DNA from 3 places in the Pedobacter steynii genome. Region 3 is predicted to be linked to each of the others. Evidence: riboswitches for the same ligand, from Rfam matches in the RefSeq annotation. Region 3 holds a riboswitch; each other region holds the start of a gene.
The links. A riboswitch is a leader RNA that binds a small molecule or an ion and turns the genes downstream of it on or off. The one in region 3 is predicted to bind S-adenosylmethionine.

Region 1 (3,449 bases), 2.1 Mb from region 3:
GGTTGCGTTGATAAAATCTACCGCGTAATTATTGTGTTCTTCCAGGCCGGTTGCTACCGTAAGGATGTTTGGATCAAATATGATGTCTTCGGCAGGGAAACCTACTTCGTTGACTAAAATGTCATAAGAACGCTTACAGATTTCTTTTCTTCTTTCGAAGTTATCTGCCTGTCCTTGTTCATCAAATGCCATCACAACTACAGCAGCACCATAGTTCATGATTTTACGGGCACTTTCTTTAAACTTCTCTTCTCCTTCTTTCAGGGAGATGGAGTTGACAATACCTTTACCCTGCAGACATTTTAATCCGGCTTCGATTACTGTCCATTTGGACGAATCGACCATGATCGGAAGTTTGGAAATGTCGGGCTCTGAAGCGATCAGATTTAGGAATTTTACCATTGCGGCTTCTCCATCCAACATCCCTTCATCCATATTCACGTCGATCACCTGGGCACCACCTTCTACCTGCTGACGGGCAACAGTAAGGGCTGCTTCATAATCACCACCCAAAATCAGTTTAGAGAATTTAGGTGATCCGGTGATGTTTGTTCTTTCACCAATATTGACGAAAATACTTTCTGGGGTAACGGTTACTGGTTCTAATCCACTCAGACGCAGGTAAGGAGCTGTTTCAGGTATTTTTCTTGGGCTGATGCTTTTTGCCTTGGCTGCAATGCATCCAATATGCTCAGGTGTTGTACCACAGCAACCTCCTACGATGTTTACAAATCCATGCTGAATAAAATCTTCTACTAAATGGGCAGTTTCATGAGGCATTTCATCATAGGCACCAAACTCATTAGGTAATCCTGCGTTTGGATAGGCAGATACATAACAGGTAGCCTTTGCGGAGAGCTCTTCAATGTGAGGCCTCATATCTTTGGCACCCAGAGCACAGTTAAAGCCGATACTGATTGGATTGGCATGAATTACCGAGTTTAAGAAAGCTTCTACCGTTTGTCCGGATAAAGTTCTTCCTGAGGCATCAGTAATTGTCCCTGAGATCATGATGTCTATTGTTCTGCCAATTTCCTTTTCATACTTCTTAATGGAGAATATGGCTGCTTTAGCATTCAGGGTATCAAAAATAGTTTCAATTAATAGGAGGTCAGCGCCCCCGTCAACCAGTCCGCGGACCTGTTGATCGTAGGCGTCTACCAGCTCATCGAAGGTAAGTGCCCTGAATCCGGGATCATTTACATCCGGCGAGATGGAAAGTGTTCTGTTGGTTGGGCCAACAGCTCCTGCCACAAAGGATCTTCTGTCGGGGTTTGCGGCCATGAATTCATCTACTGCTTCACGGGCAATCTTTGCACCTGCAAAGCTCATTTCATAATCCAGCTCTTCCATCTGGTAATCTGCCAGTGAAATACGCTGGGTACTGAACGTATTGGTCTCTATAATATCTGCACCGGCTTTAAGGTATTCGGTGTGTATGGCTTTGATGATATCAGGGCGTGTGAGGTTAAGCAAATCGTTGTTGCCTTTTACATCACATGGGTGATCTTTAAACCTTTCACCTCTGAAATCTTCTTCTGTTAGGATATAGCGCTGAATCATGGTACCCATGGCACCGTCAATAATCAATATGCGTTTTTCTAACTCTTCTCTAATGTTCATTTTTTTTCTCCCCGTAATGCGTATGAAAAATATGACCAGATACGAACTTCATATCGGTTACTATTTTATCCGCAGTCAAAAAGCTTATTGAAAAGTCCGGTATAGGGTCGACTTTAACTTATCTTTCGGGAACCAATGGTCCGGTTCCAGTAGAATGTAGCACCTTGTAAGCACAGGTTGCTAAGACTTCGCAGGGTCTAATCCCTCCGTCTTTCTCTATAAGCTCTGCAAAAGTGCAACAAAGAAAAATCATTTCCAAAAAAACAGCGCTTAAAGCATATAAAATTGCAAAGGCCATGCAAATATGCATGGCCTTCGGAATAATATTTTGAAAATCTGTGATTATCTTCTGCTTCCGAAGATTCTTAAAAGATATAAGAAGATGTTTAAAAAGTCAAGATAAAGTGATAAAGCACCCATGATGGCTAGCTTTTTAGTATCTGCATTGTCAATTGATGCTCCGCTTTCCTCTATTCCTGCTCCAATTCTTTTCAACTTCTGAACGTCATATGCGGTTAAAGCAGTAAAGATGGCGATTCCGATGAAAGCCATAAACAAGCTAAAGCTTTCACTTTGAATAAACATGTTGACAACACTTGCAATCACTAATCCGATTACACCAACCATTAATATCGGTCCGAATTTACTCAAGTCGACATCTGTAGTATATCCAAGAACAGCCATGATTCCAAAAATACCTGCTGCACCGGCAAAACAAGAGATTACAGAAGCTGATGTATAGGCTAAGAGGATAAAGCTTAAACTAAGTCCAGTTAGTACAGAATAGAGAATAAATACCCCTACCAATGCACCGTAAGAAAGCTTATTTAATCCTGCACTCATTAAAAGCACAAGGCCAAGAGGGGCGAACATGGCAACATACCCAAGAATAGTCGGTTTTTGTGTCGTGGCATCTCTTAGAAATGAATATAATTCAAGATTATTGGCCATTACAAGCGCAGAGACTGTTGAAAGACCTAATGCGATAAACATCCACAAGAATACATTTGCGAAGAACTTCTTAGCAACTACTCCAGTTTGCTGTTCAGCAAAAACAGATTTATGTGCCCATTCGTAATTATTATTGTTGTTATCCATTTTATTTAAATTTTATTTTAAAGTTACTAATTGTTTATCTTCTTACAAAAGCTATGCCCCGAGTCTTTTTGTCAGGATTTCTTCCACTTTCTTGAAAAACTGAAGAGGTTTCAGGGTTCTCCATGCCAAATCGTCAAGCTGACCGCCAAAGTTAATGTAGTAATCGATATTGGCGTTTCTGAATTCATCGATCACATGTTGCTGGAAATTGATTCCGGTAATCCAGCCATCTTCCACATCCTGGAACCACTCTTCATAATAGCTGTCTTCAGAGGAATGAAAGTTCAGTACGTTTTCGCCGATGAGGATAAACTTATTGATTCCTTCATCTACCATTAGTTCCAGTATTTCCCTTTTGAGCAGCATGATGTCATTTCCAATGGCATCGTTCCACTCTCCGATAAACTCGATGATTGCATAATTTCTGTCGTAATCTGTGTACAATACTTTAATGTACAAGGTATTAGATCCAAAATCATCCCATTGGGGGTGAATCAGGAAATTGTACAACTGTTTATCGAAATAGAATTCTGAATATTCCGTGTTATAAAAAGGCGAACGTTCATCTTCGGCGGCGATATAATCATCGCGCCATAGATAGAAGGGCTCAATTTCGTGCATAATTAAGGGATTATTTGGTGCCTGCTTCAACAGCTTTACGGACACTTCCGTAACGGATTAGCAAATCTGCAGCCTGATCATGGTCAATGTGTAGTTCTTCCATGACC
Region 2 (3,449 bases), 2.6 Mb from region 3:
ATTAGTTAATCTCCAGGTACTACCAACAAAGCAGGTATATGCACCTTCACCAAACAATGATTTTACAGATGCCTGAGGAATGCCTTCAAAAGTAATATCGTTTAGCACCCAGTTACCTGTTACATCACCACGTTTAACAACAGTTTGAGCAGCACCACCACCTTTTGGTGAACAACTTTGCAAAACCATTAATGAACTGCATAAAATGGCTGCTATCAGGAATATTCTTTTCATATCAATTTGTTTTTCTTCTTTAATACATAAATCTTGCCAAAACTTCAACAGAATAATTTTTACCTTTAGCTTTGTTCTACCAAGCCACTTAATTCACTATTTATCCTCCTGAAAATGAAACCAGAAACTTTAGCAATCCATTCCGGAAACTTGTACGAGAGCAGCACTAAAGACGTTACCCCGCCTATTAATTTGTCCACAACTTTTTTCAGAGATGAAGATGGTGGCTATTCTGGCGGACATATGTATAGCCGGGTGAGTAACCCGAACCGCTCTGCACTGGAACAGGTATTGACCAATCTGGAAAAAGGAGCTGATGCCTGTGCCTTTTCTTCCGGGAATACCGCCGGAATGTCTCTTTTTCAGGCCCTGGCACCGGGAAGTCATATCATTGCCGCGGACGACATGTACTGGGGGTTTAAGAAACAATTGCAGTCAATTTTTGCAGACACCTTAACCATCGATTTTATTGATCTGACTGATATTGACCGGATCTCCGGCTATATCAAAGAAAATACCGTGATGATCTGGGTAGAAACCCCTTCTAACCCTTTATTGAAAATCACAGACCTTGTGGCCATTTCTGCAATCACTAAAAAACACAACCTGATTCTGGCCTGCGACAGCACTTTTGCTTCTCCCTGCCTGCAAAACCCAATTTCCCTGGGCGCAGACATCGTCATGCATTCTTCCACCAAATATATTGGCGGCCACAGCGATGTGCTGGGCGGGGCACTCATCACCGCAAAAAAATCCGCTTTCTGGGAAAAAGTCAGAAACATACAGCAGATTGGTGGGGCAGTACCTTCCCCATTCGATTGCTTTTTACTGTTAAGGAGTATCAAAACCCTTCCTTACCGCATGCGTGGACATTGTGAAAATGGAATGGCACTGGCACAATACCTGGAGCAGCATCCAAAAGTGGAGGCCGTATTTTATCCGGGATTGCCTGCACATGCACAACATGAAATTGCCCGTCAACAGATGACCGGTTTCGGAGGTATGTTGTCTATTTTAGTGAAAGGTGGTGCCGATGAAGCCCGCAGAGTGGTTAATACCGTAAAGCTTTTTGCTCAGGCCACCAGCCTGGGCGGAGTAGAGAGTCTTATTGAACACCGGGCATCAGTAGAAGGTCCGGACACCAAAACCCCGCAGAATTTAATTCGGATCTCTGTAGGACTGGAACATATAGATGACCTTATCGCAGATTTCAATCAGGCCCTGGCCTAAAAATCACCATTCACCCTGACAAACCGGACTCCAGAACTATATTTTATAACACTCATTATCAATTAATTACAAAATAACCAGAATATAATTTTGGTTATTTTGTCACTTAGCTTTACATTTGAACTATTCTTAGCGAAAGCTATTCAAGTCATTACCTCTTAAACTGGGTTTTGATTTATAAAGAAGTGGCGAGAGACAGGCTCTTTGACCCACTGGCAACCCTCCCAAAATGGAGAAGGTGCCAATTCCTGACCGGCTGGCATGGTGCCATCTGGAGAGATAAATTAAGACAATGAGAACAGTTAAAATTACATCAGATTCTTTTAATTATTGTTGCCCGCAGCGTACGATTTGTATGTGCTGTTGCATACAATAACCGACAAAATCTTCCTTTTGCATTCTTGATCCATCCGGAAGGCCTCAATTGAGGTACGCTAAACAGCTATATCCCCTTATGCCACAATACCGCATAAGCAGGAGTCTCAAAACCCTATTTACCAAACGATTAAAAGAACACAACATGTCAGCCAACCATAAATTCGAAACCCTTCAGATACACGCAGGTCAGGAAATCGACCCCACAACAGGTTCAAGAGCCGTTCCACTTTACCAGACTACTTCTTACGGATTCAAAAACTCTGAGCACGGAGCCAACCTCTTTGCTTTAAAAGAATTCGGAAATATCTATACCAGGATTATGAATCCTACCACCGACGTTTTTGAAAAACGTGTAGCCGCCTTAGAGGGTGGTGTTGCTGCCCTGGCCGTAAGTTCTGGACAGGCCGCTCAATTCATTGCATTGAATAACATCCTGGAAGCCGGAGACAACTTCGTTTCTTCCTCTCATTTATATGGTGGTTCCTATAACCAGTTCAAGGTTGCCTTTAAACGTTTGGGAATTGAAGTGAAATTTGCAAATGGCGACGATGCTTCGGACTTCGAAGCAAAGATCGACGAGAATACCAAAGCCCTTTACCTGGAAAGCATCGGAAACCCTTCTTTCAGCATCGCAGATTTTGAAAAGATCTCTTCAATAGCCGGGAAACATAACCTTCCTTTAATTGTAGACAATACCTTCGGCGCTGCCGGATACCTGTTCCGCCCATTAGAACATGGCGCACATATCGTCGTTCAATCGGCCACCAAATGGATCGGCGGACATGGAACCAGCATTGGTGGAGTAATCGTTGACGGTGGAAATTACAACTGGGGAAATGGTAAGTTCAAACAATTTACTGAACCTTCCGAAGGTTATAACGGATTGGTATTTAACGATGTATTCGGTATCGGTGGTCCATTTGGAAACATCCAGTTTATCATCCGTGCCCGCGTAGAAGGTCTGAGGGACTTTGGTCCTGCCATCTCCCCTTTCAACTCTTTCCTGTTGATCCAGGGCCTGGAAACGCTTTCTCTCCGTGTACAACGCCATGTAGACAATGCGCTTGCTTTAGCCACCTGGCTGGAAAATCATGAAGCGGTAAAAAGTGTCAATTATCCCGGCCTGGAAAGCAGCCCTTATCATGCAAATGCTAAAAAATACCTGCAGAATGGATTCGGAGCGGTATTGTCCTTTGAACTTCATGGAGAAAAAACCCAGGCTACCGCATTGGTAGATCAATTGAAACTGGTGAGCCACCTCGCAAACGTAGGGGATGCAAAAACACTGATCATCCAGCCTGCTGCCACTACCCACCAGCAGCTGAGCGAAACAGAGCAGATTGCTGCCGGAGTTACCCCCAATTTATTGCGGGTGTCTGTAGGAATAGAACATATCGACGACATTAAAGCGGATTTCGAACAGGCATTTGCAGCAATCAACGTAAAATAGACAATGAGCACTATATCAACATATACCCATACCAAAACTTTCAAGCTGGAGAGTGGCAAGAAATTGCGTAAAATAGAACTGGCTTATCAGACGTATGGAAAATTAAATGCAAAGAAGGACAATGTCATCTGGGCTTGTCATGCTTTGACAGCAAATT
Region 3 (3,449 bases):
TGGGACATTTCTCGCAGGTAAAAGCACCCTACGGCCAGTTTTCCATTCTTGGGAACCACGATTATGGAGATTATGTAAAATGGGAAAACGAAACCATTAAACAAGCCAATTTACAGGATTTAAAAAGGCATCATGGCGAAATGGGTTATCGTCTTTTACTGGACGAACACGTTGCACTGGAAAAAGACGGCCAAAAGATCATCCTTGCCGGTGTTGAAAATTGGGGAATTGGATTTGGCGAACGTGGAGATCTGCATAAGGCCCTGACTGATGTTGACCCGAAAAGTTTTAAAGTATTACTCTCCCACGATCCTACTCACTGGGATTCAGAAGTCAAAAAATGGCCTTCGAAGATCCACCTCACCTTATCAGGCCATACCCATGGAATGCAGTTTGGAATGGAAGCTTTTGGCATCAAATGGAGTCCCGTTAAGTACAGATATGCACACTGGGCAGGTATAACCAGCGAAAATGGCCGGTACCTGAATATCAACAGGGGCTTCGGTTTCCTCGGTTTTTCAGGCAGAGTTGGCATCTGGCCGGAGATTACCGTGATTGAATTGAAAAAATCCAGGTTATAAAATGTCCCCCAGAAATAGCTTAACTTTTTGGGGGACTGTTTTTTTTAATAGGCTTCAGTAATTTCCAGCACCGCTTCTTTGATGTACAGGCCAGCCAGTTTTTCAACTGCAAAGTCAATTTCTTCTTCGGTATTATAACGACTAAAAGAAAAACGAAGTGTCGGTCTGCTGAAATCATAGCCTAAAGCAGCCAGCACATGCGATCCTGCACCAGAATGACTATTACAAGCGCTACCTCCTGAAGCCGAAATCTGATGCTGGTCCAGATAATGAAGAGGACTAATCCCGCTTTTCAAATCAGGGAGGGAGACACTCAATACACTATTCAGAGTCCCTTCATTCTGCGCTGAATTCCCGTTAAAAGAAATGCCAGGAATCTTTTCAGTCAGCCTGAAAATCATTCTCTCTTTCAGCCTGGCTAAATGTTTCTGGTTGCCTGCCTGATTTCTATAGGCAATTTCAAGTGCTTTGGCCAGACCAACGATTCCGGTTACATTTTCCGTTCCGGCTCTTTGCTTGTATTCCTGAGCACCACCATTGATTAAGGGCTGTAATTCAAGGGATGTGTTCCTGTATAGAAAGCCAATTCCCTTTGGCCCATGAAATTTATGCGCTGATCCTACCAGAAAATCAACATTTAACGATTGGGTATCGTACCGGTACTGTCCCATAGATTGAACGGTATCTGAATGAAAAACAGCCCGGTACTTGCTACAGACCGCTGCGATAGTTTCAATATCATTCAGGTTTCCAATCTCATTATTCCCGTGCATTACCGACACAAACGCCCGCTCATTGGCTGCAAGGAGCTGCTCCAGATGGGACAAGGAAAGCTTTCCCCTTTGATCATGTTTCAAATAGACGATCCGGATCTCTCCATTTTTTTCCAATGCCCTTAAAGTATGAAGCACCGCATGGTGCTCAAATGGAGTGGTAATGGCCAGGCGGATACCATTAGCACGAATACCGGAAAGGATCGCCGTATTATCGGCTTCAGAACCTCCGGAAGTAAAAACAATATTCCTCGGACTGGCGTTTAATAAATCCGCGATAATTCCCCTGGACTGTTCAATGGCTACTCTTGCTTCCCTCCCATGGAAATGAGAAGAGGAAGGATTACCGAAGTTTTCAAATAAGTAAGGCTCCATAGCCAAAAATACTTCTCTGTTTAATGGTGTTGTTGCAGCGTTGTCTAAATAAATTCTCATTTTAATGGGTTTAATAGATTAATAAAAATCTACTTAATCAGTTTCGAGAAATAAGGCAATGGATGAGTCAAAGAGAAACCACAAGCATGGGTTTCAAACAACTTATCTCTTCCGCCTTTGGCGGACAGGAATTAGCACCTTATTATTCAACAGGTTGCTAAGACATCACAGGGCCTTTCCCTCAGTCTTTCTGGATAAGTAAATAAATGTAAGAACTTTACTGTCAGCAAAGATACAATAAAGACTACTAATTCAATAGACTTTTTGTAAAAAAAAATTAAATCGAAGATTTTCAGTCATCCAATTGCTAGATCTACCTAACATTTAACTTTTTTTTCCTTAAAGTCAGGATTCATTTACATATTTTTGCGGGATATTCTAAAGGAATATAATTATACAGCCTGAATGGAAGAAAACAAATTGAGAGAAGAAGCGCGTCCGGTTACCGGCGACAACAGTATTTTAAAAAGAATATTCCAGGATAGAAAGCGAACTAATATTTTAAGTGGTGTAGAGCAAAGCACCATTTCCTATCTCGTTAAACGGGTTCCATCCTTTATTACTTCTGATATGCTGACCTTCATCGGTACAGCTGGTTCAGCGCTTGTCCTTACCGGATTTATCCTTGCCACCTATCTAAGCAGGGAATACTTATTGCTTGGGGTATTAGGACTGGCAATTAACTGGTTCGGTGATTCGCTGGACGGAAGGATTGCTTATTACAGGAATATCCCCCGTAAATGGTATGGCTTTTCCTTAGACATCATTATGGATTGGGCCAGTACCGTACTCATTGGCCTGGGTTATCTGGTTTATGCCAGAAATGAATATGAACTTATTGCTTTCGTTTTCGTGGTTCTTTATGGATGGGCAATGATCATTTCGCAACTGCGCTATAAAATTACGGATATCTATAGTATCGATGCAGGTCTGGTTGGTCCTACAGAGATCAGGATCATCCTTGCGTTGATTATAATTATGGAAGTCATTTTTGGACATTTAATAGAATATTTTGCTGCAGGAATCTGTATTACCTTATTTATTATTAATTTCATTGATACCAGGAAGCTGTTAAAACTTGGTGATATCAGAGATAAAGCAGAACGGGAAGCAAAGAAAAAAGCCATTTAATGAGTAGAAAGAAATCTGTATATGTATTTGCAAAGGCGCAGGTTTCAGCTTTCTTAGGCGGAATTCTGGATTACCTGATCATGATCGCCTGTACAGAACTGCTTCACATTCATTATACCATATCTATCGCCATTGGCGGCGTAATTGGTGCGATTGTTAACTTCTCGATCAACCGTTACTGGACATTTAATGCCAATCAGGCCAATAAATCACCTGTAGGCTTCCAGCTGGCAAAATTCATCTTTGTAGTTGCAGGAAGCATTGCGCTCAAGTCTTCAGGCACCTATCTTTTTACCAACTGGCTACGCCTGGACTATAAAATCAGCAGGATCATGGTAGATATCATCGTCTCCCTCGGTTTTAACTACATTTTACAAAAATATTGGGTCTTTAAAAAAACGGCCACAGAATTAAAAACACCACAGGAAGACGGAATAAAAGCCTGATATAGCCATTTCGATAAGAGTACAAAAATCACAATCAGTAAAAAGTACCATTTTATAAAGAATTAATACCCCTTAAGAATCAG

Region 1: another riboswitch for S-adenosylmethionine. It lies ahead of metH (methionine synthase); the one in region 3 lies ahead of BFS30_RS15985 (cysteine desulfurase family protein).
Region 2: another riboswitch for S-adenosylmethionine. It lies ahead of BFS30_RS26530 (O-acetylhomoserine aminocarboxypropyltransferase/cysteine synthase family protein); the one in region 3 lies ahead of BFS30_RS15985 (cysteine desulfurase family protein).

Annotation. Positions count from the first base shown of each region.
Region 1 covers NZ_CP017141.1:1,767,547-1,770,995, forward strand. Annotated here, with positions in the region: gene metH (methionine synthase) at 1-1,623, opposite strand, end outside; SAM riboswitch class I at 1,739-1,848, opposite strand; gene BFS30_RS07310 (Bax inhibitor-1/YccA family protein) at 1,966-2,721, opposite strand; gene BFS30_RS07315 (hypothetical protein) at 2,773-3,342, opposite strand; gene murQ (N-acetylmuramic acid 6-phosphate etherase) at 3,353-3,449, opposite strand, start outside.
Region 2 covers NZ_CP017141.1:6,394,583-6,398,031, forward strand. Annotated here, with positions in the region: gene BFS30_RS26520 (hypothetical protein) at 1-234, opposite strand, end outside; gene BFS30_RS26525 (trans-sulfuration enzyme family protein) at 349-1,464, shown strand; SAM riboswitch class I at 1,637-1,750, shown strand; gene BFS30_RS26530 (O-acetylhomoserine aminocarboxypropyltransferase/cysteine synthase family protein) at 1,985-3,292, shown strand; gene BFS30_RS26535 (homoserine O-acetyltransferase family protein) at 3,296-3,449, shown strand, end outside.
Region 3 covers NZ_CP017141.1:3,825,483-3,828,931, reverse strand. Annotated here, with positions in the region: gene BFS30_RS15990 (metallophosphoesterase) at 1-581, shown strand, start outside; gene BFS30_RS15985 (cysteine desulfurase family protein) at 626-1,789, opposite strand; SAM riboswitch class I at 1,889-1,990, opposite strand; gene BFS30_RS15980 (CDP-alcohol phosphatidyltransferase family protein) at 2,195-2,920, shown strand; gene BFS30_RS15975 (GtrA family protein) at 2,920-3,366, shown strand.